Regions from separate parts of the Neorhizobium sp. USDA 3394 genome, predicted to be linked through region 2. Evidence: predicted binding sites of a transcription regulator. Region 2 holds the regulator's gene; the other holds the start of a gene.

Region 1 (15,173 bases), 140 kb from region 2:
TCGCGAAGGCCGGGAAGGCCACGAGGAATTCCGGCTTCTCCAACCGATCGGACGGACGACCGGTAACGGTTCCGGGGCCCATTGGTACCGTCTCAAGGCACGTCTGCTGACGCCCGCCGACAGCCGCAAGGGCCAGCTAGACATCTGGCAGATCACCGACATCACCTCGGAACGCGACGACCAGGAACGGTTCTTCCGCGAGCTGCAGAACGCCATCGATTATCTCGACCACGCGCCCGTCGGGTTCTTCTCCGCCGGCAAGAAGGGCGAAATCTTCTATCTGAATGCCACGCTTGCTGAATGGCTCGGCATCGACCTGACCAAGTTCGTGCCGCGCTCGGTGACGATCGCCGATCTGGTGGCGGGCGAGGGCATGGCGCTGATCCAGTCGGTACAGGCAGCACCCGGTCTGAAGCGCACCGAGACGCTCGACCTCGACCTGCGCCGCGCCAACGGCCAGAGTCTGCCGGTCCAGCTGGTCCACAATGTCAGTGCCACCCGCGACGGCGCGCCGGGCGAAAGCCGCACCATCGTGCTGACGCGGCCGAAGGGCGGCGAGGGCGACCAGTCGGCATCCGCGATGCGCTTTACGCGCTTCTTCAACAATACGCCGATGGCGATCGCCTCCGTCGATGGCGAAGGCAGGATCCTGCGCATCAATGCGCCGTTCCTAAAACTGTTTGCCGGCGTCGTTTCCCGCGACGACGTGGATGCCGGCATCGAACTCGACCGCATCGTGCACGACAATTCCCGCCAGCATCTGATGCAGGCGATTGCCGCCGCCAAGGATGGCCAGGGTGATATCGCCCCGATCGATTCGCGCCACCCGGGCGACGAGAACCGCTATGTGCGCTTTTATGTGAACGCCGTGATCGACGAGAGCGACGAGGCGCCGGAAGAGGCCGCGATCGTTTATGCCGTCGAGACGACCGAGCAGAAGGCGCTCGAAACCCAGATGGCCCAGACCCAGAAGCTCAATGCCGTCGGCACGCTGGCAGGCGGCATCGCCCACGACTTCAACAACGTCCTGACGGCTATCCTTCTGTCCTCCGACCACCTCCTCCTGCAGGCGCGCCCCTCGGACGCGAGCTTTGCCGACCTGATGGAGATCAAGCGCAACGCCAACCGCGCCGCCGTGCTGGTGCGCCAGCTGCTCGCCTTCTCGCGCAAGCAGACCATGCGGCCGGCGGTGCTGAACCTCACCGACGTCGTCGGCGACCTGCGCATGCTGGTCGACCGGCTGATTTCCGGCACCAATGTGAAGCTCGAAGTTGACTACGGCCGGGACATCTGGCCGGTGCGCACCGACCTGTCGCAATTCGAGCAGGTGCTGATCAATCTCTGCGTCAACGCGCGCGATGCCATGCCCCAGGGCGGCACGATCCTGATCAAGACCCGCAATGTATCCGCCGAGGATGCGGGCGGTTTCCACCAGGCGGATCTGCCGGCCGAGGATTTCGTGATGGTCGAGGTCTCCGACACCGGCACGGGCATTTCGCCCGAAATCATGGACAAGATCTTCGAACCCTTCTTCACCACCAAGGAAGTGGGCAAGGGCACCGGCCTCGGTCTCTCGATGGTCTATGGCATCGTCAAACAGTCCGGCGGCTATATCTATCCCGAATCGGAAGTCGGACGCGGCACGAGTTTCCGCATCTTCCTGCCGCGCCACATTCCCGAAGCGCCCGTCGTCGTCCAGGACGCTGCCACAGCCGGTAAGCAGGTACAGCCGGCCGCTGTCGCGCCTGCCGTGTCGACGCCTGTTTCCGACGACCTCGACCTCACCGGCAAGTCGGCGGTCGTGCTGCTTGTCGAGGACGAGGAGGCCGTCCGGCGCGGCGGCAAGCGCATGCTGGAAACCCGCGGCTATACCGTGCACGAAGCGGGTTCTGGCACCGAAGCGCTCGACATCATGGAAGAGCTCCAGGGCAAGGTCGATATCGTCGTCTCCGACGTCGTCATGCCGGAAATGGATGGGCCGACGCTTCTGACCGAGCTGCGCAAGATCTATCCGGACATGAAGTTCATCTTCGTCTCGGGCTATGCCGAGGATGCCTTTGCCCGCAACCTGCCGGCAGACGCCAAGTTCGGCTTTCTGCCGAAGCCCTTCTCGCTGAAGCAGCTTGCCGTCGCGGTCCGGGAAATGCTCGATTCGGAGTGAGAATCGGACAGCCGCTCATAAATATCCAAGGTCGCGATTCGCCTCCGCCGTCGGGGCGCCGCGTTGATTTCAAACGCGAATTTTCCACACCTCGGGAAGGGGGAACATTTTACGAACGAAATGAAAATATCTATTTTGACTCAATCTGTTGGCTGGCTCTTGCCAAATGAGAACAAAATAGGTACATCACCTTTATCGGCTGCTTCATTGCTTGCACGGCGGCAATAACCTAAAGGTGGGACCAGATGGCACAGAATAGTTTGCGGCTCGTAGAGGATAAAGGCGTGGACAAGAGTAAGGCGCTGGAAGCGGCATTGTCGCAGATCGAACGATCCTTCGGCAAGGGATCGATCATGAAGCTCGGTTCGAACGAGAATATTGTTGAGATCGAGACGGTATCGACCGGCTCTCTCAGCCTCGATATCGCACTGGGAATCGGCGGTCTCCCGAAGGGCCGCATCATTGAAATCTACGGTCCGGAAAGCTCGGGCAAGACCACGCTTGCGCTGCAGACGATTGCCGAAGCCCAGAAGAAGGGCGGCATCTGCGCCTTCGTCGACGCCGAACATGCGCTCGATCCGGTCTATGCTCGCAAGCTTGGCGTCGATCTCCAGAACCTTCTGATCTCGCAGCCGGATACCGGCGAGCAGGCGCTTGAAATCACCGATACGCTGGTCCGTTCCGGTGCCGTCGATGTCCTCGTCATCGACTCGGTCGCAGCCCTGACGCCGCGTGCCGAAATCGAAGGCGAGATGGGCGACAGCCTGCCGGGCCTGCAGGCGCGCTTGATGAGCCAGGCGCTGCGCAAGCTCACCGCTTCGATCTCCAAGTCGAATACGATGGTGATCTTCATCAACCAGATCCGCATGAAGATCGGCGTGATGTTCGGTTCCCCCGAAACCACCACCGGCGGCAACGCCCTGAAATTCTACGCCTCGGTTCGCCTCGACATCCGCCGCATCGGCCAGGTCAAGGAACGCGAGGAAGTGGTCGGCAACCAGACCCGCGTCAAGGTCGTCAAAAACAAGATGGCGCCTCCCTTCAAGCAGGTCGAATTCGACATCATGTATGGTGAAGGCGTTTCCAAGACCGGCGAACTGATCGACCTCGGCGTCAAGGCCGGCATCGTCGAAAAGTCCGGTGCGTGGTTCTCCTATAACAGCCAGCGTCTCGGCCAGGGTCGCGAAAACGCCAAGATTTTCTTGCGTGACAATCCCGAGCTCGCCCGCGAGATCGAAACGTCGCTCCGCCAGAATGCCGGCCTCATTGCCGACCGGTTCCTGCAGAATGGCGGTCCGGATGCCGACGACAGCGACACGGCTGCCGAGATGTAAGTCATTTCGCGGCACGCGGGGTTTTCTCCGAACGCTTCCAATCAGCCGGTCGCCATCGAAAGATGTGCGGCCGGTTTCTCGTTCGGTTAGGCGGTGGAGCGGCTGGACAGTTGGGGGTGTGGGCGATACAAGCCTTTGGTTTTCGAATAATAGGACCGCATCCGGCGGTAAAAAGGGCGTAGCATGAGCGGCGTGAATGAAATCCGGTCGACCTTCCTCGACTATTTCCGAAAGAACGGGCACGAGGTTGTTTCCTCCAGCCCGCTGGTGCCGCGCAACGATCCGACGCTGATGTTCACCAATGCCGGCATGGTGCAGTTCAAGAACGTGTTCACCGGCCTCGAGAAGCGCCCCTATACGACTGCCACGACGGCCCAGAAATGCGTTCGCGCCGGCGGCAAGCACAACGACCTCGACAATGTCGGTTACACCGCTCGTCATCACACCTTCTTCGAAATGCTCGGCAATTTCTCCTTCGGCGACTACTTCAAGGAACGCGCCATCGAGCTTGCCTGGAACCTGATCACCAAGGAATTCGGCCTCGACGCCAAGCGCCTTCTGGTGACGGTCTATCACACCGATGACGAGGCTTTCGGCCTCTGGAAGAAGATTGCCGGTCTTTCTGACGACAGGATCATCCGCATTCCGACCAGCGACAATTTCTGGGCGATGGGCGATACCGGGCCCTGCGGCCCGTGCTCGGAAATCTTCTATGATCATGGTGACCATATCTGGGGCGGTCCTCCCGGTTCGCCGGAAGAGGATGGCGACCGGTTCATCGAGATCTGGAACCTCGTCTTCATGCAATATGAGCAGGTGACGAAGGAAGAGCGGATCGACCTGCCGCGCCCCTCGATCGACACCGGCATGGGCCTGGAGCGTGTCGCGGCCGTCCTTCAGGGCCAGCACGACAATTATGATATCGACCTGTTCCGGGCGCTGATCTCGGCCTCGGAAGAGGCGACCGGAGTCAAGGCGGAAGGCGAGCATCGTGGCAGCCACCGCGTCATCGCCGACCACCTGCGCTCTTCCGCATTCCTGATTGCCGATGGCGTCCTGCCGTCGAACGAGGGCCGCGGTTACGTGCTTCGCCGCATCATGCGCCGCGCCATGCGCCATGCGCAGCTTCTCGGAGCCCGCGATCCGCTGCTCTGGAAGCTGCTGCCGGCGCTCATCCAGCAGATGGGCCGCGCCTATCCGGAACTGGTGCGTGCGGAATCGCTGATTTCGGAAACGCTGAAGCTGGAGGAGAACCGTTTTCGCAAGACGCTGGAGCGCGGCCTGTCGCTGCTGTCGGATGCGACCAACACGCTTCACAAGGGCGACATGCTCGATGGCGAGACCGCCTTCAAGCTCTACGACACCTATGGTTTCCCGCTTGACCTGACCCAGGATGCCTTGCGCGCCCGTGAGATCGGCGTCGATATTTCCGGTTTCACGGACGCCATGGAGCGCCAGAAGGCGGAAGCCCGGTCGCACTGGACCGGTTCCGGCGACAAGGCGACGGAAACGATCTGGTTCGAGCTCAAGGAAAAGCACGGCGCGACCGAGTTCCTCGGTTATGACACCGAAACCGCCGAAGGCGTGGTGCAGGCGATCGTCCGCGACGGCAAGGCCGTCGACAGCGCGTCTGCCGGCGAACAGGTTCAGGTCGTCGTGAACCAGACGCCGTTCTACGGCGAATCCGGCGGTCAGATGGGCGATACCGGCGTGATCTCGACCGACAATGGCAAGCTCGACGTCTCTGATACCCAGAAGAAGGGCGAGGGCCTGTTCGTCCATATCGCGACTGTCGCTGAGGGTACGTTGAAGGTCGGTGATGCGGTGGCGCTGACGGTCGATCATGCCCGTCGTTCGCGCCTGCGCTCCAACCATTCGGCCACCCATCTGCTGCATGAGGCGCTTCGCGAAGTGCTCGGTACCCACGTGGCCCAGAAGGGCTCGCTGGTAGCGCCCGAGCGCCTGCGTTTCGACGTCTCGCATCCGAAGCCGATGTCGGCCGAGGAATTGCAGAAGGTCGAGGACATGGCGAATGCCATCATCCTCCAGAACGCGCCGGTCACGACCCGGCTGATGAGCGTCGACGACGCGATCGCGGAGGGCGCCATGGCGCTGTTCGGCGAAAAATACGGCGACGAGGTTCGCGTCGTTGCGATGGGCAAGGCGATCGAAGGCCCGAAGGCAGGCAAGCCCTATTCGATCGAGCTCTGCGGCGGCACGCATGTCAACGCGACCGGCGATATCGGCCTTGTCCGCGTTCTCGGCGAAAGCGCGGTCGGTGCAGGCGTTCGTCGCGTCGAGGCGGTGACGGGCGAGGCCGCTCGTCTCTATCTTGCGGAGCAGGACGAGCGCGTGAAGACGCTCGCAGGCGCCTTGAAGGTGCAGCCGGCGGAATTGGTTTCGCGCGTCGAAGCGCTGATCGACGAACGCCGCAAGCTCGAGAAGGAACTGGCGGACGCCAGGCGCCGGCTCGCCATGGGCGGCGGGCAGGGCGGTTCGGCTGACGACTTCCGCGAAATCGGCGGCGTCAAGTTCATGGGCAAGGCGCTCAACGGCATCGACGCCAAGGACCTCAAGGGCCTGGCGGATGAAGGCAAGGCGAGCCTCGGCTCCGGCGTCGTCACGCTGATCGGCGTTTCGGAAGACGGCAAGGCAAGCGCCGTGGTTGCGGTCACGCCGGATCTGGTCGAGCGCTTCAGCGCCGTGGATCTGGTCCGCATCGCATCCGTAGCGCTCGGCGGCAAGGGCGGCGGCGGTCGGCCGGACATGGCCCAAGCCGGTGGTCCGGATGGCGCCAAGGCCAATGAGGCGCTCGAAGCCGTGGCGGCCGCTCTCGGCGCCTGATCATCGACAGGAAAAGCGGGCTTGGCCCGCTTTTCGGTTTCAAGGAAAAAGCGAATGGGCGTGACGGCCAAAATCGACGATGAGCTGGACGATGCCGTCGACGACCTCGTGCCTGCGCTCTTTCGGGATGCTCCGAGTTCCGTCTCGTTCAACAAGCTGCGCAAGCGTCTGCTGCGTCAGGTGCGGCAGGCCTTCGACGATTTCGGCATGCTGAATGGCCAGAAACGTTGGCTGGTCGGCCTCTCGGGCGGCAAGGATTCCTATTCTCTGCTCGCCGTGCTGCTCGACCTGCAATGGCGCGGCCTGCTGCCGGTCGAACTGATTGCCTGCAATCTTGACCAGGGCCAGCCGAACTTCCCGAAGCATATATTGCCGGCCTACCTCGCCTCGATCGGCGTGAAGCACCGTATCGAATATCGCGATACCTATTCGATCGTGAAGGAAAAGGTGCCGGAAGGCGCCACCTATTGCTCGCTCTGTTCCAGGCTTCGGCGCGGCAACCTCTACCGGATCGCCCGCGAAGAGGGCTGCGATGCGCTGGTGCTCGGCCATCATCGTGAAGATATCCTTGAAACCTTCTTCATGAATTTCTTCCACGGTGGCAGGCTCGCCGGCATGCCGGCCAAGCTGTTGAACGACGAGGGCGATGTGATGGTGCTGAGGCCGCTTGCCTATTGCGCCGAGGACGACCTGGCCAAATTCGCCGCCGCCATGCAGTTCCCGATCATCCCGTGCGATCTCTGCGGCTCGCAGGATGGCCTGCAGCGCAATTCCATGAAGGCGATGCTCGCTGATATCGAGGCCCGCATGCCGGGCCGCAAGGACACGATGCTGCGCGCGCTCGCGCACGTGAACCCGTCGCACCTGCTCGATCCGAAACTCTTCGACTTCTCCGGCCTGCAAGCCGCTCAAAACCTCTGAATTTTTCGCGAACCCAGTCTTCCCGCACCATCCCCCAAGAGACCGTTGCCATGACCCTTCCGCTCGACATCACGAAGCTTGCCGATCTCCTGCGCCTTGCCGCCAAGGCGGAAATCCTGCCGCGGTTCCGGCGGCTCGGCAGCGGCGATGTGCGTTCAAAGAGCGAGCCGTCCGACCTGGTGACCGAGGCCGACGAGGCCGCCGAGCGGATGATCCGCCGCGAGCTCGAAGCCTTCGCGCCCGGCGCGCTCTTTGTCGGCGAGGAATCGGTGGCGGCCGATCCGTCGCTGCTTGCCAAGCTCGCCGATGCGGAATTTGCGGTGGTCGTCGATCCGGTCGATGGCACATTCAACTTCGCCTCGGGCATTCCGGCTTTCGGCGTCATGGCCTCCGTCGTCTGGAAGGGCGAGACTGTCGCCGGCATTATCTACGATCCGATGGGCGACGACTGGGTGATGGCGGAAAAGGGCGCCGGCGCGTTCATGAGGCGGCCGGACGGCGAGGCGATCCGGCTTTCGGTCGCCGAATCCCGCCCGATCGGAGCCATGATCGGCATGGCGTCGCCCGGATATTTCTTCGGCGGCGAGCGCGAGCGGATCCTCGGCAATCTCGCCAAGGTCCGGTTCTTCGCCAACTATCGCTGCTCGGCTCACGAATACCGCACCTTTGCGGGCGGCCACGTGCAGTTCGTGCTCTACAACAAGCTGATGCCCTGGGATCATCTGGCCGGCACGCTGATCGGCACGGAGGCGGGCGGTTACGTGGCGCGCTTCGACGGCTCCCCTTACATGCCGCACCATGTCGATGGCGGGCTGCTGCTCGCGACCGACAAGGAAAGCTGGCAGATGCTGCGCAACGAGATCATCGGTCACTGAGATAGCGGCCATCAACAAGAAAAGGCCGGATTGCTCCGGCCTTTTTTGTTGGGGACTGTCTCTCAGATCTTCGGATTCTGTGGCTGGAAGAGTTTTCCCTTCTCGCCGATCAGCACGAAGATCAACCCGATGATCGAGACGGTGAAGAAGCCTGCGACCAGGGGCAGCGCCGTACCGTTGAAGGCCTGGCCGATCGCGACGCCGATCAGCGCGCCGCCGACCGTGCTCATGAAGCCGAGCACGGCGGACGCGGTTCCGGCGACATGGCCGAGCGGCTCCATGGCGAGCGAATTGAAGTTCGAGCCGATCCATCCGAACTGGAACATGGCGAGCCCGAAAAACACGATGAAGATCGCCAGTGGCATGGGTTGAGGCCCGAAGATCTGCACGAGCATCCAAACGAATGTGATGCCGATAAAGCCAAGCAGCGAACCGTGCGAAAGACGCCGCATGCCGAAACGCCCGACAAACCTGGCGTTCAGGAAGGAGGCCGCAGACATGAACACCGCCACGCAGGCGAAGACCAGCGGAAACCAGACGCCCAGGTCGTAGATCCCGACGTAGATCTGCTGCGCCGAATTGATGAAACCGAACATGGCGCCGAAGATGAATGTGCTGGCAATCGTGTAGCAGAGGGCGAGGCGATTGGTCAGAACCATCTGGAAGGCGCGCAGGATAGAGGAAAGGGTGAAGGGACGAACATCGGCCGGATCGAGCGTTTCTGGAAGGCGCGAATACATCCAGAAGCCGATGCAGAGCGAGGCGACTGCCATGAACACGAAAATCAGGTGCCAGTTGCCGAACAGCATGATCACCTGGCCCGTTGCCGGCGCGATGACCGGCACGACCATGAAGACCATCATGATCAGCGACATGACTTCCGCCATGGCGCGGCCACCGTATACGTCGCGCACGATCGAAACGGAAATCACCCGGGTTGCGGCCGCTCCTGCACCCTGGATGAAGCGAAGGACCAGCAGCGCGCCGAATGATGGCGCGATGACGGCGCCGACCGCGCAGACGAAATAGAGCCCGAGGCCGAAGAGCATCGGGTTCCTGCGACCGAAACGGTCGGAGATCGATCCATAGATGATCTGCGCGGCGCCGAGGCCGAAGAGATAGGCCGAGATTACGTATTGCCGATGGTTCTCGTTGGCGACGCCGAGGGATGCGCCGATCTCCTGCAGGCCAGGGAGCATGATGTCGATGGCGAGCGAATTGATGGCCATCAGCATCGCCATCATGGCGATGAATTCGACCCGGCCCATGCCGCGCAGGCGGTCCGGGGCCGTTTGTGAGGGATTGGTCACAGCAGCTTCCTAAAAACAACGTGAAAGGCGCCGTGGGGAGCGGCGCCTTGAAAATGTCTTCTAAAAATCCCGGACCGGGGCCCGGAAGATCTCAGGCCGCGCCGCGGACGCTGATGCCCTGTTCCTGCAGGTGAGTCTGCAGTTCGCCGGACTGGAACATCTCGCGGACGATATCGCAGCCGCCGATGAATTCGCCCTTGACGTAAAGCTGCGGAATGGTCGGCCAGTTGGAATAGTCCTTGATGCCCTGGCGGATTTCCGCATCGGCGAGCACGTTGACACCCTTGTAGTCCAGGCCGAGATAATCGAGGATCTGTACGACCTGGCCCGAAAACCCACACTGCGGGAACTGCGGGGTGCCCTTCATGAAGAGAACCACGTCATTGGTCTTCACTTCGTTGGCGATAAAATCGGTAATTCCGCTCATGTCCTATCCTTTCACATGCGGTTTCAAGGGCCGCTGCGCTGCGTCATCTGCCTTAAATAGCAACGTGGCATCGGGAATTCCAGCGGAATAGTCCGTCGCAAGGCGCTTATTGCCCAGCATCGCTGCCGTTTACCGCCGGGTACATTGTCGTCACCGGCTGCGCTGCTTGCTGCGGCTTGCCGTGGTGCGCCGGCGGCTCACCTGTTTCGTCGCCGGCTTCGCCGCGCGTCTGCTTGCGGGTTTGGTACGCGCAGCCTTCTTGGCGAAACGTCCGGTCGTGGCCGAGCGGATCTGCCGCTTCTTGCGTTTGGCGGGCGTGCGGCCATGCGACTTGCCGAGAAGTTCCTTCAGGGCAGTTTCGACGAGGCCGGTAACGATCTCCTTGATCAGGTCAGCCATCGCTCACTCCGCCGGCGCCGAAGTCTGCAATGCCAGCGCATGGAGCACACCGCCCATATTGCCCTTCAGGGCCTCGTAGACCATCTGGTGCTGTTGCACCCGGCTTTTTCCCCGGAACGCTTCCGCCACGACTTCCGCAGCATAATGGTCGCCGTCGCCGGCAAGATCCCGGATGGTGACCTTGGCACCGGGAATGCCGGCCTTGATCAGGTCTTCGATTTCACCGGGTCTCATAGCCATGACGTCATCCCTTTTCTCTCCGCGGGACTCAAAACCGCGGAACCTTTTGTCAGGATACACTGCCTCAAAGCTGCTCTCCGGTCAAAGCTGGATCGAAGAGCTCCGCCTCAATGGTGCAAGAATACGTGTTTCACCTTGTGGAGGCTGGCTTTGGCTCGGGTTCTGAGCGGTGGAAGATGTTGCGTGCGGGAGAAGCGGAAAAGCCAGATGGAACTCAGGGCCAGGATCATGAAGCCGTAAGATTCAATGCTCTCCTCCATCACGACAATATCGAAATGCTCGGCAAGTTGGCTGCAGGCGAGAACGGCGGCAACCAGGCCCAGCGGCCAGGAAAGGCGCGGATGAATGGCGCGCAGGATGCCGCCTCTATGACGGTATTCGAACACGATGGTCGCAATCAGCAGGACGAGAACGGCAGCGCCGATAATAATCGGCAGCCATGTCTTCGACACACAATAAACTGTCATACTTCCACGGCATACTGGCATCTCGCGCATGAAGAAGACGATCGAGATGCAGGCCGTCGTGATTGCGACGAAACGTGCCAGTATCCTCGTCCCCAAGGCCGCCATCACGGCAAAGAGGGCGGTGACGGCAAGCGATGCAGACTGAAGGTCTTCGATGGGGCCATCCTCATCGAAGATGTCGTGGGTGGTCATCCCCATCTTCGAAAAAATCATCCAGGCCAGAACGTTCAGGCAAAGGGTGATGATCAGTGCATCGAGCCAGATGCGCCTGTAGTGCCAGGTCGGGCCCGATGACCTCAACCAGGTCAAAATCGGCATAAGCATTTTTGCGCGCTTACTTTCCTATGTCAGAAAAATAGCGATGCTTACCCGGACAGCCCGAGTCCATCAATCCCTTGCGCTTCACGTTTGTTCACGCGTGCAGACAAACCGCGATCCTGGACCGCGGCAAATCGCGCCGGTGCGTTTGGCCGGGTATCAGGCCATGAAGGCCGGGAACCAGCTTTCGTGCGCTTCCGTGAGCTGCAAGACCGCAACGTTGATGAGGTCGTCGACCACGAGGCTGTCGTCTGCGACCGTGCCGAGCGTGCGGAAGGGTACGCCCGCGCCTTCAGCATTCGCTTGCACGAAATTGGCAAGATCAGCCGGTACCGCGATTACATAGCGAGCCTGGTCCTCGCCAAACAGAACCCCGTGGGCCGGGCCGCGCTGCTCCTTGACGCTGACCTTCATGCCCTTGGACGAGGCCATCGCCATTTCGGCAAGCGTGATCGCAAGACCGCCCGAGGAGATGTCGTGGCAGGCCGTCACCTGGCCGTTGCGGATGAGCGAGCGGACAAAATCGCCGTTGCGGCGCTCGGCCTTCAAATCGACTTCCGGCGGCGGGCCGTCGATCGTGTCGAGAATGTCGCGCAGATAGACGGAAGAGCCGAGATGGCTGCCGTCCGTGCCGATCATGATCAGCTTGTCGCCGTCGTTGGCAGAACCGATGTTCGCCATCTTTTGCCAGTCGGGCAGCAGGCCGACGCCGGCAATCGTCGGGGTCGGCAGGATCGCGACGCCGTTGGTCTCGTTGTAGAGCGACACGTTGCCGGAAACGATCGGGAAATCGAGCGCCCTGCAGGCCTCGCCGATGCCCTTGATGGCGCCGACCAGCTGGCCCATGATTTCCGGTTTTTCCGGATTGCCGAAATTGAGGTTGTCGGTTGCGGCGAGCGGTTCGGCGCCGGTGGCGACGATGTTGCGCCAGCATTCGGCGACCGCCTGCTTGCCGCCTTCGAACGGATCGGCCTCGACATAACGCGGCGTGACGTCGGACGAGAAGGCGAGCGCCTTGGTCGGATGGGTTTCGATGCGCACGACGCCGGCATCGCCGCCCGGGCGCTGCAGCGAATTGCCCTGGATCAGCGTGTCATATTGCTCCCAGACCCAGCGACGGCTGGACTGGTTGGCCGAGCCGACGAGCTTCAGCAGGGTCTGATTATAGTCGGCGGGTGCCGCGACCTGCGAAGCGGGCAGGGGCGCGCGGGCATTCGATGGGACCCACGGGCGATCGTATTCCGGCGCCTGGTCTCCCAGATCCTTGATCGGCAGGTTGGCGACTTCTTCGCCCTGATGCAGCACGCGGAAGCGCAGGTCGTCGGTGGTCTTGCCGACGATCGCAAAATCGAGGCCCCACTTAACGAAGATCGCCTTGGCCTGGTCTTCCTTTTCCGGCTGCAGCACCATGAGCATGCGCTCCTGGCTCTCCGACAGCATCATTTCGTAGGCCGTCATCCGGTCTTCGCGCACCGGCACCTTGTCGAGGTCGAGTTCGATACCAAGGTCGCCCTTGGCGCCCATTTCGACGGCCGAGCAGGTGAGGCCGGCCGCGCCCATGTCCTGGATCGCGATGACGGCGCCGGTTGCCATCAGCTCGAGGCAGGCTTCCAGCAGGCACTTTTCGGTGAAGGGGTCGCCGACCTGAACTGTCGGGCGCTTCTCCTCGATGGACTCGTCGAATTCGGCCGATGCCATCGTGGCTCCGCCGACGCCGTCGCGGCCGGTCTTGGCGCCGAGATAGACGACCGGCAGGCCGACGCCCTTGGCTTCCGACAGGAAGATGGCATTCGACCTGGCAAGCCCGGCCGCAAACGCGTTGACCAGGATATTGCCGTTATAGCGCGGATCGAACTCCACTTCGCCGCCGACCGTCGGAACGCCGAATGAATTGCCGTAACCGCCGACGCCGGCAACGACACCGGACACCAGATGCTTGGTCTTCGGATGATCGGGCGCGCCGAAGCGCAGCGCGTTCATGGCCGCGATCGGACGGGCGCCCATGGTGAAGACGTCGCGCAGGATGCCGCCGACACCCGTCGCCGCGCCCTGGTAGGGCTCGATATAGGACGGGTGGTTGTGGCTCTCCATCTTGAAGACGACGCAATCGCCATCGTCGATATCGACGACGCCGGCATTCTCGCCCGGCCCCTGAATGACGCGCGGTCCCTTGGTCGGTAGCGTCCGCAGCCATTTCTTGGAGGATTTGTAGGAGCAGTGCTCGTTCCACATGGCCGAGAAGATGCCGAGTTCAGTGAATGTCGGCTCGCGGCCGATCAGATCGAGAATCCGCTGATATTCGTCGGGCTTCAAGCCGTGCGAGGCGACGAGTTCGGGGGTGATCGCGATACTGTTCGGGATGGTCATGATCTTCTCTGGATTGAAGGGCCAAGCTCTTGGCGCTCTTTAACCTATGTCGCAATGCGGCGCGACAGGAAAATACTGCCATGCGGCGGTCCGGCCGGAAAACAAAAAGCGCCGGAAAACCGGCGCCTCAGTTAAAAGATAGCCTATCTGGATCAGAACTTGTAGCCGACGGCGATGCCTGCATAGGAGAGGCCGTCGTTGTGATCGCACAGATCGGCGTTCGAAGAGTGCTCGACGGTCGCAAGGACGCGCCAGTTGTTGGTGATGTTGTAGCCGAGACCGAGCGACTCATGGAAGAGCACATGGCAACCGAGCTTCGGACCGTCGTTCGGCTTGTCGAGGTTGCCGTTGTTGAAGGCGCCGCCGAAGCCGAGATCGACGAAGATCTTGTCGGTGATCGGTGCCGTCCAGGTGAAGCCGGCAAAGACCTGGCTCGCTTCGCCTGCCGTCGACACGATTGCGCCGACATGGACGCGCGGACGCAGCATGTGGTCCATGAAGCTCTGGGCATGACGCTGGTCGAAGGGGTCGAAGAAGACGGTGGCGGACGGGAAAGCGCCCTTCTCGAACGTGCTCTTGCTCTGGATCGAACCGGAAACGCCGATTCGCACTTCGTCGAACAGCCGCTCCTGCGCAACGGCCGTGGAAGACAGCGCCGACGCTGCCAGAACTGCACCGACCACGGATCCGAAAAATGCCTTGTTCATTCCATCGCCCTCATACGCGCCGCGATTCTTGCGGCTGGCGCGATCCCGATACGGGCCGCCCGCTTCTCGATGACGAAAGTGGTACAATGACGGGTAGCGCCAGTCCAGCGCCGGTTCACAGACCGTTATGACTTGTGGCGAAAAAACGCAAAGATTCGGGCGGGCCGGTGCAGAGCTGCAACAGATTGTTTACAGGGATGTAAATTCAAATGGTTAATATCAGCAGCCGCTCGCGCCGCCAGCCCAGCGGAGCACATCGCGCTTGATTCTCTCGCCTTCCGGGCCGCCCATCATCGGACCGAAGGCGTCGAGACGGGCAGGGTTGCCCTCGGCCTGGACGACCAGCATGGGGCGTGACTCGGGGCTGTTGCGCGGCACGGCGAGAATGCGCGGCCGGCCGGAGAAGGAATTGAGCTCAGGTGCCAGCCGATAGGGCTTGAAGGCCGCGTCGCCCGATTTGAACCAGCAGCTATTGGCGGCAATCGCCACGCGCTCCATCGTCGGCAGCGCCGCACGGTTCGCCGTCACCGCCGCCGGCCGGTCCGACTGGCAGGCGGAAAGCGCTATGCCGAGGGCGGCGAGAGGAAATGCAGCGAGCAGGCGATAAGTGAACGGCATCAAACGTCCTGACGTGGTTTTGATCGTTCTGGGGATCGATCCGGATAAGATGAAGGTTCAGGCGGTCGCGGCGATCACATCGAGCGCCGAGGCGAAAATCCCGCGCCCGTCATTGCCGCCATGGGCGGCTTCGATCAGGTTTTCCGGATGCGGCATCATGCCGAGCACGTTGCCGCGAGTGTTCA
Region 2 (15,173 bases):
GGCAACGGTGCCCTCATCGACGGATTCGACTTCCATGGTCGCCTTGTCGGTCTCGATCTCGGCGAGCACATCGCCGGACTTGACCTTATCGCCTTCCTTGACCAGCCACTTGGAAAGATTGCCCTCTTCCATGGTCGGCGAAAGGGCAGGCATGGTGATGTTGATCGGCATCGAGACATCCTCCCCTTATTTGTAGCAGACGGTTTTCACCGCCTGGACGACTTCGCCGACATTCGGCAGCGCCAGCTTTTCGAGATTGGCCGCATAAGGCATGGGCACGTCCTTGCCGGCGATCGTCAGGATCGGCGCGTCGAGATAGTCGAAGGCCTGCTGCATGACGCGGGTGGCGATTTCGGTGCCGACCGAGTTCTGCGGATAACCCTCCTCGACGGTGACGAGGCGGCCGGTCTTCTTGACCGACTCGATGACGGTCGGCAGGTCCATCGGGCGCAGCGTGCGAAGATCGATCAACTCGACGTCGATGCCTTCCTTTTCCAGCTCGGCGACCGCCTTCACGGCATAGGTCATGCCGATGCCGAAGGAAACGATGGTGACGTCGTTACCCTTGCGGTGGATGCGCGCCTTGCCGATCGGCAGGACGAAATCGTCGAGCTTCGGCACTTCGAACTGGTGACCGTAGAGGATTTCGTTTTCCAGGAAGACGACCGGGTTCGGATCGCGGATGGCGGCCTTCAGCAGGCCCTTGGCGTCGGCAGCCGTGTAGGGCATGACGACCTTGAGGCCCGGGATCTGGCTGTACCAGGAGGCATAATCCTGGCTGTGCTGGGCGCCGACGCGGGCGGCGGCACCGTTCGGGCCGCGGAACACGATCGGCGCACCCATCTGGCCGCCGGACATGTAGAGCGTCTTGGCGGCCGAGTTGATGATCTGGTCGATCGCCTGCATGGCGAAGTTGAAGGTCATGAACTCGACGATCGGCTTCAGGCCCGCCATGGCGGCACCGACGCCGACGCCGGCAAAGCCGTGCTCGGTGATCGGCGTGTCGACGACGCGGCGGGGTCCGAATTCCTGCAGCAGGCCTTGCGTGATCTTATAGGCGCCCTGGTATTCGGCGACTTCCTCGCCCATGACGAAGACGTCCTCGTCGCGGCGCATTTCCTCGGCCATGGCGTCACGGAGCGCTTCGCGAACCGTGGTCATGACCATCTCGGTGCCGGCCGGGATATCCGGATCGGCGGCGGCCTCCGCCTTGGGCTGGGCCGGGACCGGGGCTTGAGCCGGAGCAGCGGCCGGCTTTTCTTCCGGGGCAGCCTGTGCTTCAGCCTTCGGAGCCTCCTTGGCAGGAGCCGAAGACCCGATCGCATCGGCGCTCTCGCCATCTTGCAGGAGCACGGCGATCTTGGTGTTGACCTTGACGTTTTCGGTGCCGGCGGCGATCAGCAGCTTGCCGATCACACCTTCATCGACGGCTTCCACTTCCATGGTCGCCTTGTCGGTCTCGATTTCAGCGATGACGTCGCCGGAGGTGACCTTGTCACCTTCTTTTTTCAGCCACTTGCTGAGCGTACCTTCCTCCATGGTCGGAGAAAGGGCGGGCATCAGGATATCGATTGGCATTGGGTTCCCTCCCCGCGATCAGAGCAGAATGTCGGTGTAGAGCTCGGACGGATCCGGCTCCGGATCGGCCTGGGCGAAATCGGCGCTATCCGAAACGACGTCGCGGATATCCTTGTCGATCGCCTTCAGCTCGTCCTCGGTGGCCCAGCCCTTTTCGAGGAGGCGCAGGCGCACCTGCTCGATCGGGTCGTGCTCGGAGCGCATCTTCTGCACTTCGTCCTTGGAGCGATATTTCGCCGGGTCGGACATGGAGTGACCGCGATAACGGTAGGTGAGCATTTCGAGAATGATCGGACCCTGACCGGAACGGCAGTGCTCGAGCGCCTCGTCGCCGGCGGCCTTCACGGCGCGAACGTCCATGCCATCGACCTGGATGCCGGGGATGCCGAAGCCGGAACCACGCAGCGAGTAGTTCGACTGCGCCGTCGCACGGGCCGTCGAGGTGCCCATCGCATAACGGTTGTTTTCGACGATATAGACGATCGGCAGCTTCCAGAGGGCAGCCATGTTGAAGCTCTCGTAGACCTGGCCCTGGTTGGCCGCGCCATCGCCGAAATAGGCGACCGAGACGCTGTTATTCCCGCGATACCTGTTGGCGAAGGCGAGACCGGTTCCGAGCGAGACCTGGGCGCCGACGATGCCGTGGCCGCCGTAGAAATGCTTCTCCTTGGAGAACATGTGCATCGAGCCGCCCTTCCCTCGGGAATAGCCGCCCCTGCGTCCTGTGAGTTCCGCCATGACGCCACGCGCGCTCATGCCGGTTGCCAGCATATGCCCATGGTCGCGATAGGCGGTGATAACCTGATCACCCTCCTGCTGCGCCATCTGCATGCCGACGACGACGGCTTCCTGGCCGATATAGAGGTGACAGAAACCGCCGATGAAGCCCATGCCGTAGAGCTGGCCGGCCTTTTCCTCGAAACGGCGGATGAGCAGCATTTCACGATAGGCGTGAAGATCCTGATCCTTGCCGAAATCCGGGGTGTTCTTGCCCGTAAACTCCTTGGCGGAGGATTTCGAGGCCGATTTGATTGCAGACTTTGCCGCTGGTTTGCGGCCGGATACAGACGCGGTTTTTGTCGGCGCCATTCATCCCTCCCTTTGAGTTCTGCGTTGAGAGCGAGATTGCGCCCTGACGTGTATCGCCAGATTCCCACCCTGGTGTCGGGGCGTACCATAGGCAAGAAAGCCTGCCCCAGCAATGCCATAAATGCATGGCTCACATTCCGCACAACCCACTGAAAAGGTTATGGAAATGTAAAATTAACCGAAATTCGGTTAATTTAGAAGTAGTTGTTGAAGATGACGATTTCGTCGCTGCGGGAAATATTCAGCTGATAGCGGGCGATCTCGTCCAGCATGTCCTTGTCGAGCGAACCGTCGCTCATCAGCTGAACCTGCCGCTCCAGCGTTTCGCGCCGGGCGGTCAGCTTGGCCAGTTCCTCCGCACGCGCCTGCCGCTGACGCTCGAATTCCTCCGTGGCGATCAGACCGAGATCACCGTGGATGGAATGATAGCCGAAGTAGGACAGAAACGCGACTGTGATGGCGGGAAGAACAAAACGGCCGAATTTTCTTTTCTTATGATGCTTTGTCCACATGCCGCTCTAACGCCTTGCCACGCTTACGGGATCTCAAATCGGATCCGAAACAGAGCTTCAAATTCGCAGAACTTGCTTAAGCAATCGTTGACCAGAATCGAGTCCGAAAAAAGCCCGCGTCTTTCGGCGCGGGCTTTGGAATTATGATGCAATGATTTGCTGGCCCTTCGCTTGGGCTCAGGGCGTACGTCCTTCGAAACGATCACTGGATCGTTTCGTCGGCTTCGCCAAACAGTCCTTAACCCTTCAGGATGCCGCGACCGGCATAGACCGCCTGCGGGCCCAGCATTTCCTCGATGCGGATGAGCTGGTTGTACTTGGCAAGCCGGTCGGAGCGCGACAGCGAGCCGGTCTTGATCTGTCCGCAATTGGTGGCGACGGCAAGATCGGCGATGGTCGAATCTTCCGTTTCGCCCGAGCGGTGCGACATGACGGCGGTATAGCTCGCCTTATGTGCCGTCTCGACGGCATCGAGCGTTTCCGACAGCGAGCCGATCTGGTTGACCTTGACGAGGATGGAGTTGGCAACGCCCATTTTGATGCCGTCGCGCAGGCGGGACGAGTTGGTGACGAACAGGTCGTCGCCGACGAGCTGGCACTTGGCGCCGATCTTGTCGGTCAGATACTTCCAGCCGGCCCAATCGTCTTCGGCCATGCCGTCTTCGATCGAAATGATCGGATACTTGGCTGCAAGCTCGGCGAGGTAATCGGCCATGGCTTCCGGCTCCAGCGTGCGGCCCTCGCCTTCCATTTCGTACTTGCCGTTCTTGAAGAACTCGGTCGAGGCGCAATCGAGCGCCAGGCAGACGTCGTCGCCAGGCGTGTAACCGGCCTTCTCGACCGATTTCATGATGAAGTCGAGGGCTTCGGACGCGCTCTTCAGGCCCGGTGCGAAACCGCCTTCGTCGCCGACATTGGTATTGTGGCCCTGAGCCGCCAGTTCCTTCTTGAGGACGTGGAAGATCTCCGAGCCGATGCGCACGGCGTCCTTCAGCGTTTCGGCGCCGACCGGCATAACCATGAATTCCTGGAAGTCGATCGGGTTGTCGGCATGAGCGCCGCCGTTGATGATGTTCATCATCGGCACCGGCAGGACATGGGCATTGGGGCCGCCGACATAACGGTAGAGCGGCAGGCCGGACGTTTCGGCAGCAGCCTTGGCGACGGCGAGCGAGACGCCGAGGATGGCATTGGCGCCGAGGCGCGACTTGTTCGGCGTACCGTCGAGGGCGATCATCGTCTTGTCGATATGGATCTGGCTTTCGGCATCAAAACCGCCGATCGCATCGAAGATCTCGGTGTTGACGGCTTCGACCGCCTTTTGGACGCCCTTGCCGTGATAGCGCTTGCCGCCGTCACGCAGTTCGACGGCTTCGTGCGCGCCGGTGGAGGCGCCCGACGGAACGGCCGCGCGGCCCATCGAACCGTCTTCCAGATAGACATCCACCTCGACGGTCGGATTGCCGCGGCTGTCGAGAATTTCGCGTGCGATGATATCGGTGATGGCGGTCAAGGGTCTCTCCCTGGGTTTGGACTTGACGTCATGAGGTCACTGAAAATGTCTCATAATCAATGACACGAAAATTACAATCGAAGCAGTTTGCGCGCTTTTTGTGAGCGGGCTCAAACCGCCTTGGCGACGGCATCGAGCGCAAGCAGCTTTTCGAGCAGCCGCGGCATGTCCTTCAGATGCACCATGTTGGGGCCGTCCGAGGGCGCGTTGTCCGGGTCCTCGTGCGTTTCGATGAACAGGCCCGCTATGCCGACGGCGACCGCTGCCCGCGCGAGGACCGGCACCATGGTGCGGTCTCCTCCTGTGGAGCCTCCCTGCCCGCCAGGCTGCTGTACGGAATGCGTCGCATCGAAGATCACCGGCGCGCCCATGGACGCCATGATCGGCAGCGAACGCATGTCGGAGACCAGCGTGTTGTAGCCAAAGGAGGCGCCACGTTCGCACAGCAGAACGTTCGGGTTGCCGCTCTGGGTGATTTTGGCGAGCACGTTCTTCATGTCCCAGGGCGCCAGGAACTGGCCCTTCTTGACGTTGATGACGCGGCCGGTCCTGGCGGCTGCGACAAGCAGGTCCGTCTGGCGGGAGAGGAAAGCCGGTATCTGCAGGATGTCGACCGTCTCCGCCACGACGGCGCATTGCTCTTCCGTGTGAATGTCGGTCAGGACCGGAAACCCGAATTCCTTCTTGAGGTCGGCGAAGATCTCCATGGCGGTTTCGAGCCCGATGCCGCGCTTGCCGGAAATCGACGTGCGGTTGGCCTTGTCGTAGGAGGACTTGTAGACGAGGCCGATGCCGAGCTTGCCGCAGAGTTCCTTCAGCGCATCCGCCATCATGAAGGCGTGGTCGCGGCTTTCCATCTGGCAGGGGCCGGCGATCAGCGACAGCTTTGCATCCTGCGCGAAAACCACCTTGCCGTCTCCTTCGCCGACGGAGACGCGTGGATTGGCGGTAACTTCCATGAACCTATTCCTCGAAGCCGAACAAAACACCCTGGCCGGGCGCCGCCGAGACGAGAACACGGCCCTCCCGGCGGACGAATGCGACGTCATTAGCAGCAAGGGTGATCTCTGTCACGGCAAGATCGGCCGTCTTGAAGATGATCGCCCGGCCGCGCAGGCCTTCGGCGCCCGGCGTCGACGGAAGGGCGAATTCCGCTTCGAGTTCGTGATCCTGCAGGATGCGAATGCGGGCATTGGCCGCGGCAAGCTCGAGCGATGCAGGCTCCGGCTTGGCCTTTGTCATCAGCACCTGCTCGGCCAGGGCTGAGAAATCGGAGGGCGCCGATGCCGACAGAATGATCTCGCCCAGCCCCAAGACCGCATTGGAATGGCGCTCCAGTTCGCCGCGATCGGCCGGCAGAGGGTTGATGCGCTGGCAGGAAAACATCAGGAAGTCGGGTGCCCGGTCATCTGCCGCAAAAGCCAGCCGGAAGCTCGCCTCGGTTTCGGAGCCGTCGGGCAAGGTCATCCCGCGGGAAAATTCCAGCACGTCGCCTGCCGAGACGCCACGCATTTTGAAACGCGCGTGATCGGCCATCGCGTCGCCCGTGGCGACAACGAGCCCCGAGAAGCCCTGCCTGTCGCGTGCCCCGCGGAAGGCCAGATCGCGTGCGGTAAAAACGTTGCCGCGCTTGGCGGCAGCGCTCGCATGGCGGCGATTGGCAAGGGCCAGCGGCTCCAGATAGCTGCCATCCGAGAAGAACACACAAGCATTGGCTGTGCCGAAAGGATGAAAAGCGTCGGGCGCAACTGTAAAACCGAGCTTCGTGAGCCGGGAACGCGCAGCGGTAAGTCCCGCCACCGGCAGCACGAGATGATCGATCGGTCTTGCGTTCACGCGAGGGCCCCCGGGATTGGAATCGCATAGCTACTTTGGCAGCGGGCTCGCGCCGCGCAAGTGGTGAGACACGAGATATCTGGCACGCATCTATGAAGAAAAAATCATCATACTTCACGAAAATTTAGGGACTTGCGGAACACATATGGAACATATAGTGTCTGTTCTGGATTTGTTTCCGACTCTGAGGGTGCCAAAAGATGCTCACGCGCAAACAACAGGAATTGCTTCTGTTCATTCACGAACGCATGAAGGAATCCGGCGTCCCGCCGTCATTCGACGAAATGAAGGACGCTCTCGACCTCGCATCCAAGTCCGGCATCCACCGCCTGATCACGGCACTTGAGGAACGCGGCTTCATCCGCCGCCTGCCGAACCGGGCCCGGGCGCTCGAAGTCATCAAGCTGCCGGAAGCCTATTCGCCGAGCATGCAGCCGCGGCGCGGTTTTTCGCCAAGCGTCATCGAGGGCAGCCTCGGCAAACCGCAGCCGGTCGCGGCGCCTCAGAAACCCGCCGCCAACGACGACTCTTCGAACGCCACGACCGTTCCGGTCATGGGCCGCATCGCCGCCGGCGTGCCGATCTCGGCGATCCAGAACAACACGCATGACATCGCGGTGCCAGCCGAGATGATCGGTTCAGGCGAACATTATGCGCTCGAGGTCAAGGGCGATTCGATGATCGAGGCCGGCATCCTGGACGGCGACACCGTGATCATCCGCAACAGCAATACGGCCAATCCGGGCGATATCGTTGTGGCGCTGGTGGACGACGAGGAAGCGACGCTGAAGCGCTTCCGCCGCCGCGGCGCATCGATCGCCCTCGAGGCCGCCAACCCCGCCTACGAAACCCGCATCTTCGGGCCGGACCGGGTGAAAATCCAGGGCAAGCTCGTCGGTCTCATCCGCCGTTATCATTGATCATCCGCCGGAGCGGTTCCGGCAACGATCTGTCGAACGCCTGGCTTCGCCAATCATAGTGGCGGTGCCTGCTCCAGGGACGGTCTGCGCCCGCCATGGCCGCACGGGCCTGCCAGCGCCGAATGTCGGTCGCGCCGTTGAGGAAAATCTCCAGGGCGCCCGCCTTGCGAAGCGTGGCACCATTGATCATCAGGGCGCCGGACCGGCATTGGTCGAAGCGGGCACGCGGCGCAATGACAAGATTGGCGGCATCGCAGGCGGCGCCTGCATAACGGCTATCCTCGACAGCGATGACGATGCCCTTGCCGGTGCCTGCCGCACACCAGGCGGTCGGCTCACAGGTGAAGCGGCCGGCAGGCGCCTGTTTTATACTCGATTTTGCCGTTTCGAGTTCCTGCGGTGTCAGTTCGCGGCGCCCGTTGGTTTTCTCGCCGGGAGGCTTGTCGTCGGGTGGCCTCTCGTCGGGAGGCTTGTCCCTGGGTGGCGACATTTCGGGCTTGGTGGGATCGCCGAGCAGAAGTGCCCTCTTCCATTGGTCGTAGACAAAGTCGGGCGGGCGGGCGCGATTGGTGGCGACCCCTTCTCCATCGACAAGTGCGACCATCGTCCCGTCTTCCGAGATCAGGATGTCCGGGAGGGGCATCGACCGCTCCTGCCAGGAAAGCAGCAGAGCGGTCGCCATCAGCGGTAGGCCTATCAGTCTCAGTCTCGTCCTCAGCAGCGTCAGCAGCAGAAACCCTGCCGTCGCGACGGCCAGGAACCAGGGATGCTGCCGCCCTGTGCCGACATCGCCGCCCCAGGCCGCGATGTGTTTGGCAATGGCGATCACCCACTCCAGGCCGAGGCCCATGAGCTTCATGAAGGGAGCATCGAGGCCGAACGGCATCAGCAGCATGCCGGCCAGCCCCGCCGGCATGACCACGAAGGAGATGATCGGCATGGCGGCGAGGTTGGCGGCAAGGCCGTAGGTGGCGATACGGTGGAAATGCTCGACCGAGAACATCGCCGTCGAGATGCCGCCGATCAGCGAGGTCACGAAGACGCCGGCCGCGAAATTCCAGGACGCCAACAGCGGCGTCACCACAGGGTGACGGAATGGCAGAGGTTCGGGATCACGGCGTTCCGCCCTGTGTTTCCAGAGCGCGTAGCCGGCGACCAGGGCAGCGGTGGCGGCAAACGACATCTGGAAGCTCGGTCCCAGTATTTCCGAGGGCGACATGGCGATGATGACCAAAGCGGACAGCGCGACATTGCGCAGGCTGATCGACGGGCGATCGAAAAGCACGGCGACCAGCATGATCGCCATCATGATATAGGCCCGCTCGGCGGAAACGCCGAAACCGGAGATCAGGTAGTAGGCCGTCGCCATCATCAGCGCGCCGAATGCGGCGATCTTCTTGACCGGATAGGCCTGGGCGAAGCCCGTGAAGACGGAAAGCACGGTGCGCACGCCGACAAAGAAGATGCCGGCGGCCAGCGCCATGTTCAGCCCGGAAATGGCGACGATATGGGCGAGGCCCGACAGGCGCAGCGCCTCGGTGGTGTCTTCGGAAATCGCCCGGCGCTCGTCCGTGACGATCGCCGCGGCAAAGGCGCCGGGATCTCCGGGCACGGTCTCCCGGATACGGGTTGCGATTGCGCTGCGCAGATCGAAAAGCCCGGTTTCGACCTGCCCAACCCAGCTCCGGTCCGATTGGACGGCAGCCTGCTTTTTCGGCCGTCCATAGAAAAATCCAACCGCACCGATGCCATCGAAATAAGAGGAAAAGGCAAAATCGTTGAGGCCTGGCAGGGCGGGTCCCGACGGGGGCGAAATGCGGGCGCGGCCGCTGATCGTCTCGCCGGTCCGGGCGGGTTCATGGCGGGACCTTGCCAGCAGAGATACACGCTGCGGTGGGCGCCTGACTTGCGGATTGTCGGTCCGCTCGATGCGGACGATGTAACGCCAGTTGCCCCGGGCATCGACCTCCCTGCGCTCGACCACGCCGGCGAGCTCGGTCGTCACCGGCGTATCGAGAATCACGGTGGACCGCCTCCAGGTCTCGAACTGCGCCAGCATCATGCCTGCGAGGAAGAGCGTGAGAGCGAGCGGCAAGAGGTGCGTGGCACCGGACCGGTAGCGCGAGACGGCCACAAACATCGCGCAGGCGCAAAAGAGGAGGAAATACGGCCAGAAAGCCGGGGTCTGCGGCAGAGCAAACCAGCAGGCGGCCCCTGCCCCGACGACAACGGGCAGAAAAAGGAAGCCGTGGCCATGGGCCACTTCCTCCTCCAGCATGACCGGGAGGCGGCGCCGCAGCCGGTCAAGGCGTCGGCTCGTCGAGCGGCGAAAGGAGCCGCCTGACGTGTGAACCGGTGGGTGGCGTTTGATCGCGGGAAAAAGTTCGGCCAGATCCCGGACCTTGACCGAGTCGGATGAGCCTCCGTTTACGCGCAGATCCGGCGACGGGGATATCAGCTTCCCTGCCTCGGCACGCGTCGGGAATGCATCTTCCTCCGGCATGAAACGCTCTGTTCGCCCCACCGCCAAACATGCGGCAATGCAACCTGCGCGTTTCCTCCCCGGCCGTCAACCGGCCGTTAAATATCGGGAATTCCGGGCCGCGAAAAGGGCTTGCAACAGGAAGTTGGACATCCAAGCAAAAGCCGCTGCCCAATAATTTTTCGCGCTGCACAAAATGCCGTCACGACAGCTTGGCATCAGCTTTCGGATCATATAGCTAAACGGTGGACGCTTAATTCTTGTGGCGCTTTTAGGGCGCCATGCCGCCAAAAGGTTGGAGGATCAGCATGACGGAAACAAGCGCAAATCTGGTAATCGGTGACAAGAAGGTCGACCTTCCGGTCAAGTCGGGCACGATCGGTCCTGACGTGGTCGATATCGGCGCTCTCTACAAGCACACCGGTACCTTCACCTACGACCCTGGCTTCACCTCGACGGCGTCTTGCGAATCCAAGATCACCTATATCGATGGCGACGCGGGCATCCTGCTGCATCGCGGTTATCCGATCGAACAGCTCGCCGAGCATGGCGACTTTCTGGAAACCTGCTACCTGCTGCTTTACGGGGAACTTCCGACCGCTGCGCAGAAGAAGGACTTCGACTATCGCGTGACCCATCACACGATGGTGCATGAGCAGATGAGCCGCTTCTTCACCGGCTTCCGCCGCGACGCCCATCCGATGGCCGTCATGTGCGGCTGCGTCGGCGCACTGTCGGCCTTCTATCACGACTCGACCGACATCACCGATCCGCACCAGCGCATGGTCGCTTCGCTGCGCATGATCGCCAAGATGCCGACGCTTGCCGCGATGGCCTACAAGTATCATATCGGCCAGCCCTTCGTTTATCCGCAGAACAACCTGGACTATGCGTCGAACTTCCTGCGCATGTGCTTTGCCGTTCCGTGCGAAGAGTATGTGGTCAATCCGGTTCTGTCGCGCGCCATGGACCGCATCTTCATCCTGCATGCCGACCACGAGCAGAACGCTTCGACCTCGACGGTCCGCCTCGCCGGTTCCTCGGGTGCCAACCCGTTCGCCTGCATCGCGGCTGGCATTGCCTGCCTCTGGGGCCCGGCTCATGGCGGCGCCAACGAAGCAGCGCTCAACATGCTGACGGAAATCGGCTCGGTCGACAAAATCCCGGAATACATCGCCCGCGCCAAGGACAAGAACGATCCTTTCCGCCTGATGGGCTTCGGCCACCGCGTCTACAAGAACTACGATCCGCGCGCCAAGATCATGCAGAAGACCACGCATGAAGTGCTCGGCGAACTCGGCCACAAGGACGATCCGCTCCTGCAGGTCGCGATGGAACTGGAGCGCATCGCGCTCACCGACGAGTATTTCATCGAGAAGAAGCTCTACCCGAACATCGACTTCTATTCGGGCATCACGCTGAAGGCGATGGGCTTCCCCACCACCATGTTCACCGTGCTCTTCGCTCTCGCCCGCACCGTCGGCTGGATCGCCCAGTGGGCCGAAATGATCGAAGATCCGCAGCAGCGCATCGGCCGCCCGCGTCAGCTCTATACCGGCGAAGCGCAGCGGGACTACATTCCGGTTTCCAAGCGTTAATCCGCAATCGGCACCCAACAAAAAACCCGGTCAGAAACGACCGGGTTTTTTAGTGTCCAGAACCTCAAGAACGATGCCGGCGGCCGCTTCGCCCGGCGGCACAGGCACCTGCAGGCGCTCCCAGGTGAGGTCGAAGCCCTCCAGCATGGCGCGCCTCTGCATCGTATCGGACGAAAGCCGCTCGGCCCAGCGGCAGAGGCTTGCCGGCCGCACCACCTCGTTGACGTATTCCGGCACCACCGCATAATCGGCGATCAGGTTCGGCAGAGCGCCGGACCAGGTCTTGATGCGTTTGGCGAGCATGGTGATCAGCCAGTCGGTCTTGTAGGCCGAGACCACCGGGATTCCGGCTAGGCCAAGCTCAAGGATCACCGTTCCGGACGCCGCAAGCGATGCATCGGCCTCAGCGAATGCCGCCCATTTGCCGTCCGGATCGGTGGTGATCTCCAGCTTGCCCTCGAAACCAGCGGCGATCTCCCGCACCAGCTTTTCCTGGCGGGGAACCGTTGGCAGCACAAAGCGCGTCGGTCCGTTGCGGGCAACGAACTCGCGGGCCGCCTCACCGAAGATCGGTAGCAACGCCTTGATCTCCGCCGAACGGGAACCCGGCAGAAGCATGATCGTCTTTTCTTCCCCCGGCGCCTTCACCGGGCGTCCGGCCCGGATGCCGCGGACCTTGAGGAGCGACGGATCGGCTGTCAGACGATGGCCGACGAAGGTGGTTTCCGGCCCGCCGAGGCGCTTCATGGCCTCAGGCTCGAACGGCAGCACAGCCAAGACATGATCGACATAGGCGAGCATCGCCTTGGCGCGGTATTCCTTCCACGCCCAGACGCTCGGGCAGACATAATCGACAATCGGCAGGTCCGGCAGAGCGGCGCGCACTTTCCTGGCGACGCGATGGGTGAAATCGGGGCTGTCTATGATGATCAGCACATCCGGCTGTGCCGCAACGATGGCGGCTGCCGTCTGTTTGATCCGCTTGATCAGGTTCGGCAGGCGGGCGATCACCTGGGTGAGCCCCATGATCGACAGTTCGGAAAAGTCGAAGAGCGAGACAAGACCCTGAGCCTCCAACGCCTCGCCACCTACGCCGACGAGTTCGACCGGGCCGTCATGAGCTGCCTTCAGGGCTGTGATCAGATCGCCGCCGAGAAGATCGCCGGATACTTCGCCGGCTATGACGCCGACCTTCAAGGTCCTGACCATTACAATCCTCCCTGCGGCAGGCCGGGATCGATGCCGCAGACGAAAATACCGGCAGCATCGGCCGCGGCAATCATCTTGGATTCTTCCAGCACCAAAGCGCGTCCCGCCTCCACGGCGATGCCGGCGAGACCGGCCTTGATGGCGTTTTCGATGGTCGACGGGCCGATCGTCGGCAGATCGGCGCGCATGTCCTGCTGCGGTTTGCAGAGCTTGACGAGCACGCCCTTGCGGCGGGCCGAAATGCGGCCTTCGGCGCGCAAGGCCGCCACCCGCTCCAGCATCCGGTCCGTGCCCTCGACGCCTTCCAAAGCCACGACACGTCCGCCGACGCTGACCGCGCCCTGGCCGATATCGAGCTCGCCGAGACGTTTGGCGGCTTCGGAGGCCCGATCGATATCGCGCCGGTCATCTTCCGACGGCGCATGGGTGCCGAGCGGACCCGTCTTCGCAAGCAGGCCGGGCACGATGTCGTGCGCGCCCAGCACCTCGCAGCCCATCGCCTCGATGAGTTTGATGACCATCTGGAGCACCGAATCGTCGCCGCCGGAAAGAAGCGTGCGGACGACCGAGGGGACCTTCAGGATGGTACGGAAAGTCGGATTGATATCGCGCCAGTCGGGCCTTCGGGCGACACCGCCCGACAGGATGACGCGGGTGATGCCCTTGTCGCGAAACAGGCGCTCGATCGCCGAAAGGTCACCGACGCCAATGGAGACCGCTTCGAAACCATCGAAGCTCTGATCGGATTCGCTTGCGAGCGCTATGATCAGAGGCGCTTCACCGGCCGCCTGGGCGGCTTTCGCCACATAGAGGGGCAAAAAGCCCTTCCCGGCGATGATCGCCAGCCGGCCCTTCGGCGCAAGGCTCGGGAGGCCGGCCATGCGGGATCAGCCTTTGCCGCGGAAGGTCGAGGAAATGGCACGATCACTCTCGGCCGCGATGAAATCGAGGATTTCCATCGCTTCCTTGCAATCGGCGTAGTCGTCGCGGATCGCCGCTGCGTTGGCGCGGATGTTGCTCTCGCCCTCGAAGATCTGCTTGAAGGCGCGGCGGACGGTATGGATGGTCGCCCGCTCGATGCCGGCGCGGGTCATGCCGACGACGTTCAGGCCGCCGAGGACGCCCGGATTGCCGTTCAGCATGCCATAGGGGATGACGTCGTAATTGACGGCTGAAAGTCCGCCGATAAAGGCCTGGCGGCCGATGCGGGTGAACTGATGCACGGCGCAACCGCCGCCCAAGATCGCCCGGTCCGCCACGTGGACGTGGCCGGCCAGCATGACGTTGTTCGACATGATGATATCGTTGCCGAGCTGACAGTCATGCGCGACGTGCGAATTGGCGAGGAACAGGCAGTTGTTGCCGACCACCGTCTTGCCGCCGCCGCCAACCGTGCCGCAATTCATCGTCACGCCTTCGCGCATGACGCAATTGTCGCCGACCGTCAGCGTCGAATCCTCGCCTGCCTCATGCAGGCTCTGGGAAACGCCGCCGATGACCGCCATCGGAAAGATACGGCAGTTACGGCCGATCTCGGTGCGACCGCTCACCACGGCATGCGACAGCAGTTCGACACCATCCTTCAGCACCACGCGCGGGCCGACATGCGAAAACGGGCCGACGACGACGTTCTCGCCGATGACGGCGCCGTCCTCGACCAAAGCTAACGGATGGATGCGCGCGCTGGCTGCAATGCTGCTCATTCTTCGTCCTTGCGCCGGATCATCGCGCCGATATCGGCTTCGGCAACAAGTACGCCGTCCACCTTCGCGTCACAATGGAATTTCCAGATATTGCCGCGCTGTTTCTGCTTGGTGACATGGAATTCGACCCGGTCGCCCGGCACAACCGGCTTGCGGAAGCGGGCATTGTCGATGGTCATGAAGTAGACGAGATTGCCGCCCTCGCCTTCTTTCCTGGCGCAGATGGCGCCGGCAGTCTGAGCCATGCCCTCAACCAGAAGCACGCCCGGCATGATCGGCCGCTCCGGGAAATGTCCAGTGAAATGCGGCTCATTGGCGGTGACGTTCTTGATGCCGATCGCGGAATTGTCGCCGTCGATCTCGACGATCTTATCGACCAGGAGAAAAGGATAGCGGTGCGGCAGCAGCTTCATGATTTCCTGAATATCGGCCGCGCCGAGCACCGGCTTGGTCTCATCAGTCATTCTTCTTTTCTCCTCTGCGTTTCGCCCGCTCATCCGAACGCATCATGATTTCCGCGATGTCGCGAAGGAAATCCGGCATCGGGCGGGCGGGAATACCACCGTAACGCGCGCCGGCCGGGATATCCGCCACCACGCCGCTCATAGCGGCAATCTGGACGCCGTCACCAATCGAGATGTGTCCATTAATACCGGATGCGCCGCCGATCAATACGCCGTCGCCAATCCGCGTCGAACCGGCGATTCCGGCACCGCTGGCGATGCCGCAATGA

The links. The regulator LexA, encoded in region 2, represses DNA repair genes until DNA is damaged. The targets are predictions, from matches to a motif close to TGTTCNNNNTGTGTTCNG.
Region 1: recA (recombinase RecA) is a predicted target of LexA. The motif match lies at 2,330-2,347, and genes of this name have one in related genera.

What each region holds. Positions count from the first base shown of each region.
Region 1 covers NZ_JBWCDU010000001.1:1,793,009-1,808,181, reverse strand. Annotated here, with positions in the region: gene cckA (cell cycle histidine kinase CckA) at 1-2,161, shown strand, start outside; gene recA (recombinase RecA) at 2,407-3,495, shown strand; gene alaS (alanine--tRNA ligase) at 3,679-6,339, shown strand; gene ttcA (tRNA 2-thiocytidine(32) synthetase TtcA) at 6,394-7,260, shown strand; gene ACZ9EJ_RS08555 (inositol monophosphatase family protein) at 7,311-8,135, shown strand; gene ACZ9EJ_RS08550 (multidrug effflux MFS transporter) at 8,198-9,403, opposite strand; gene grxD (Grx4 family monothiol glutaredoxin) at 9,537-9,872, opposite strand; gene ACZ9EJ_RS08540 (hypothetical protein) at 10,023-10,271, opposite strand; gene ACZ9EJ_RS08535 (BolA family protein) at 10,275-10,511, opposite strand; gene ACZ9EJ_RS08530 (hypothetical protein) at 10,619-11,296, opposite strand; gene purL (phosphoribosylformylglycinamidine synthase subunit PurL) at 11,456-13,663, opposite strand; gene ACZ9EJ_RS08520 (acyloxyacyl hydrolase) at 13,816-14,370, opposite strand; gene ACZ9EJ_RS08515 (hypothetical protein) at 14,590-14,988, opposite strand; gene purQ (phosphoribosylformylglycinamidine synthase subunit PurQ) at 15,046-15,173, opposite strand, start outside.
Region 2 covers NZ_JBWCDU010000001.1:1,936,903-1,952,075, forward strand. Annotated here, with positions in the region: gene ACZ9EJ_RS09185 (pyruvate dehydrogenase complex dihydrolipoamide acetyltransferase) at 1-171, opposite strand, end outside; gene ACZ9EJ_RS09190 (pyruvate dehydrogenase complex E1 component subunit beta) at 187-1,578, opposite strand; gene pdhA (pyruvate dehydrogenase (acetyl-transferring) E1 component subunit alpha) at 1,597-2,667, opposite strand; gene ACZ9EJ_RS09200 (FtsB family cell division protein) at 2,862-3,179, opposite strand; gene eno (phosphopyruvate hydratase) at 3,418-4,692, opposite strand; gene kdsA (3-deoxy-8-phosphooctulonate synthase) at 4,803-5,651, opposite strand; gene ACZ9EJ_RS09215 (VOC family protein) at 5,656-6,528, opposite strand; gene lexA (transcriptional repressor LexA) at 6,729-7,448, shown strand; gene ACZ9EJ_RS09225 (ComEC/Rec2 family competence protein) at 7,429-9,951, opposite strand; gene gltA (citrate synthase) at 10,239-11,528, shown strand; gene lpxB (lipid-A-disaccharide synthase) at 11,559-12,737, opposite strand; gene ACZ9EJ_RS09240 (LpxI family protein) at 12,737-13,618, opposite strand; gene lpxA (acyl-ACP--UDP-N-acetylglucosamine O-acyltransferase) at 13,625-14,440, opposite strand; gene fabZ (3-hydroxyacyl-ACP dehydratase FabZ) at 14,437-14,904, opposite strand; gene lpxD (UDP-3-O-(3-hydroxymyristoyl)glucosamine N-acyltransferase) at 14,897-15,173, opposite strand, start outside.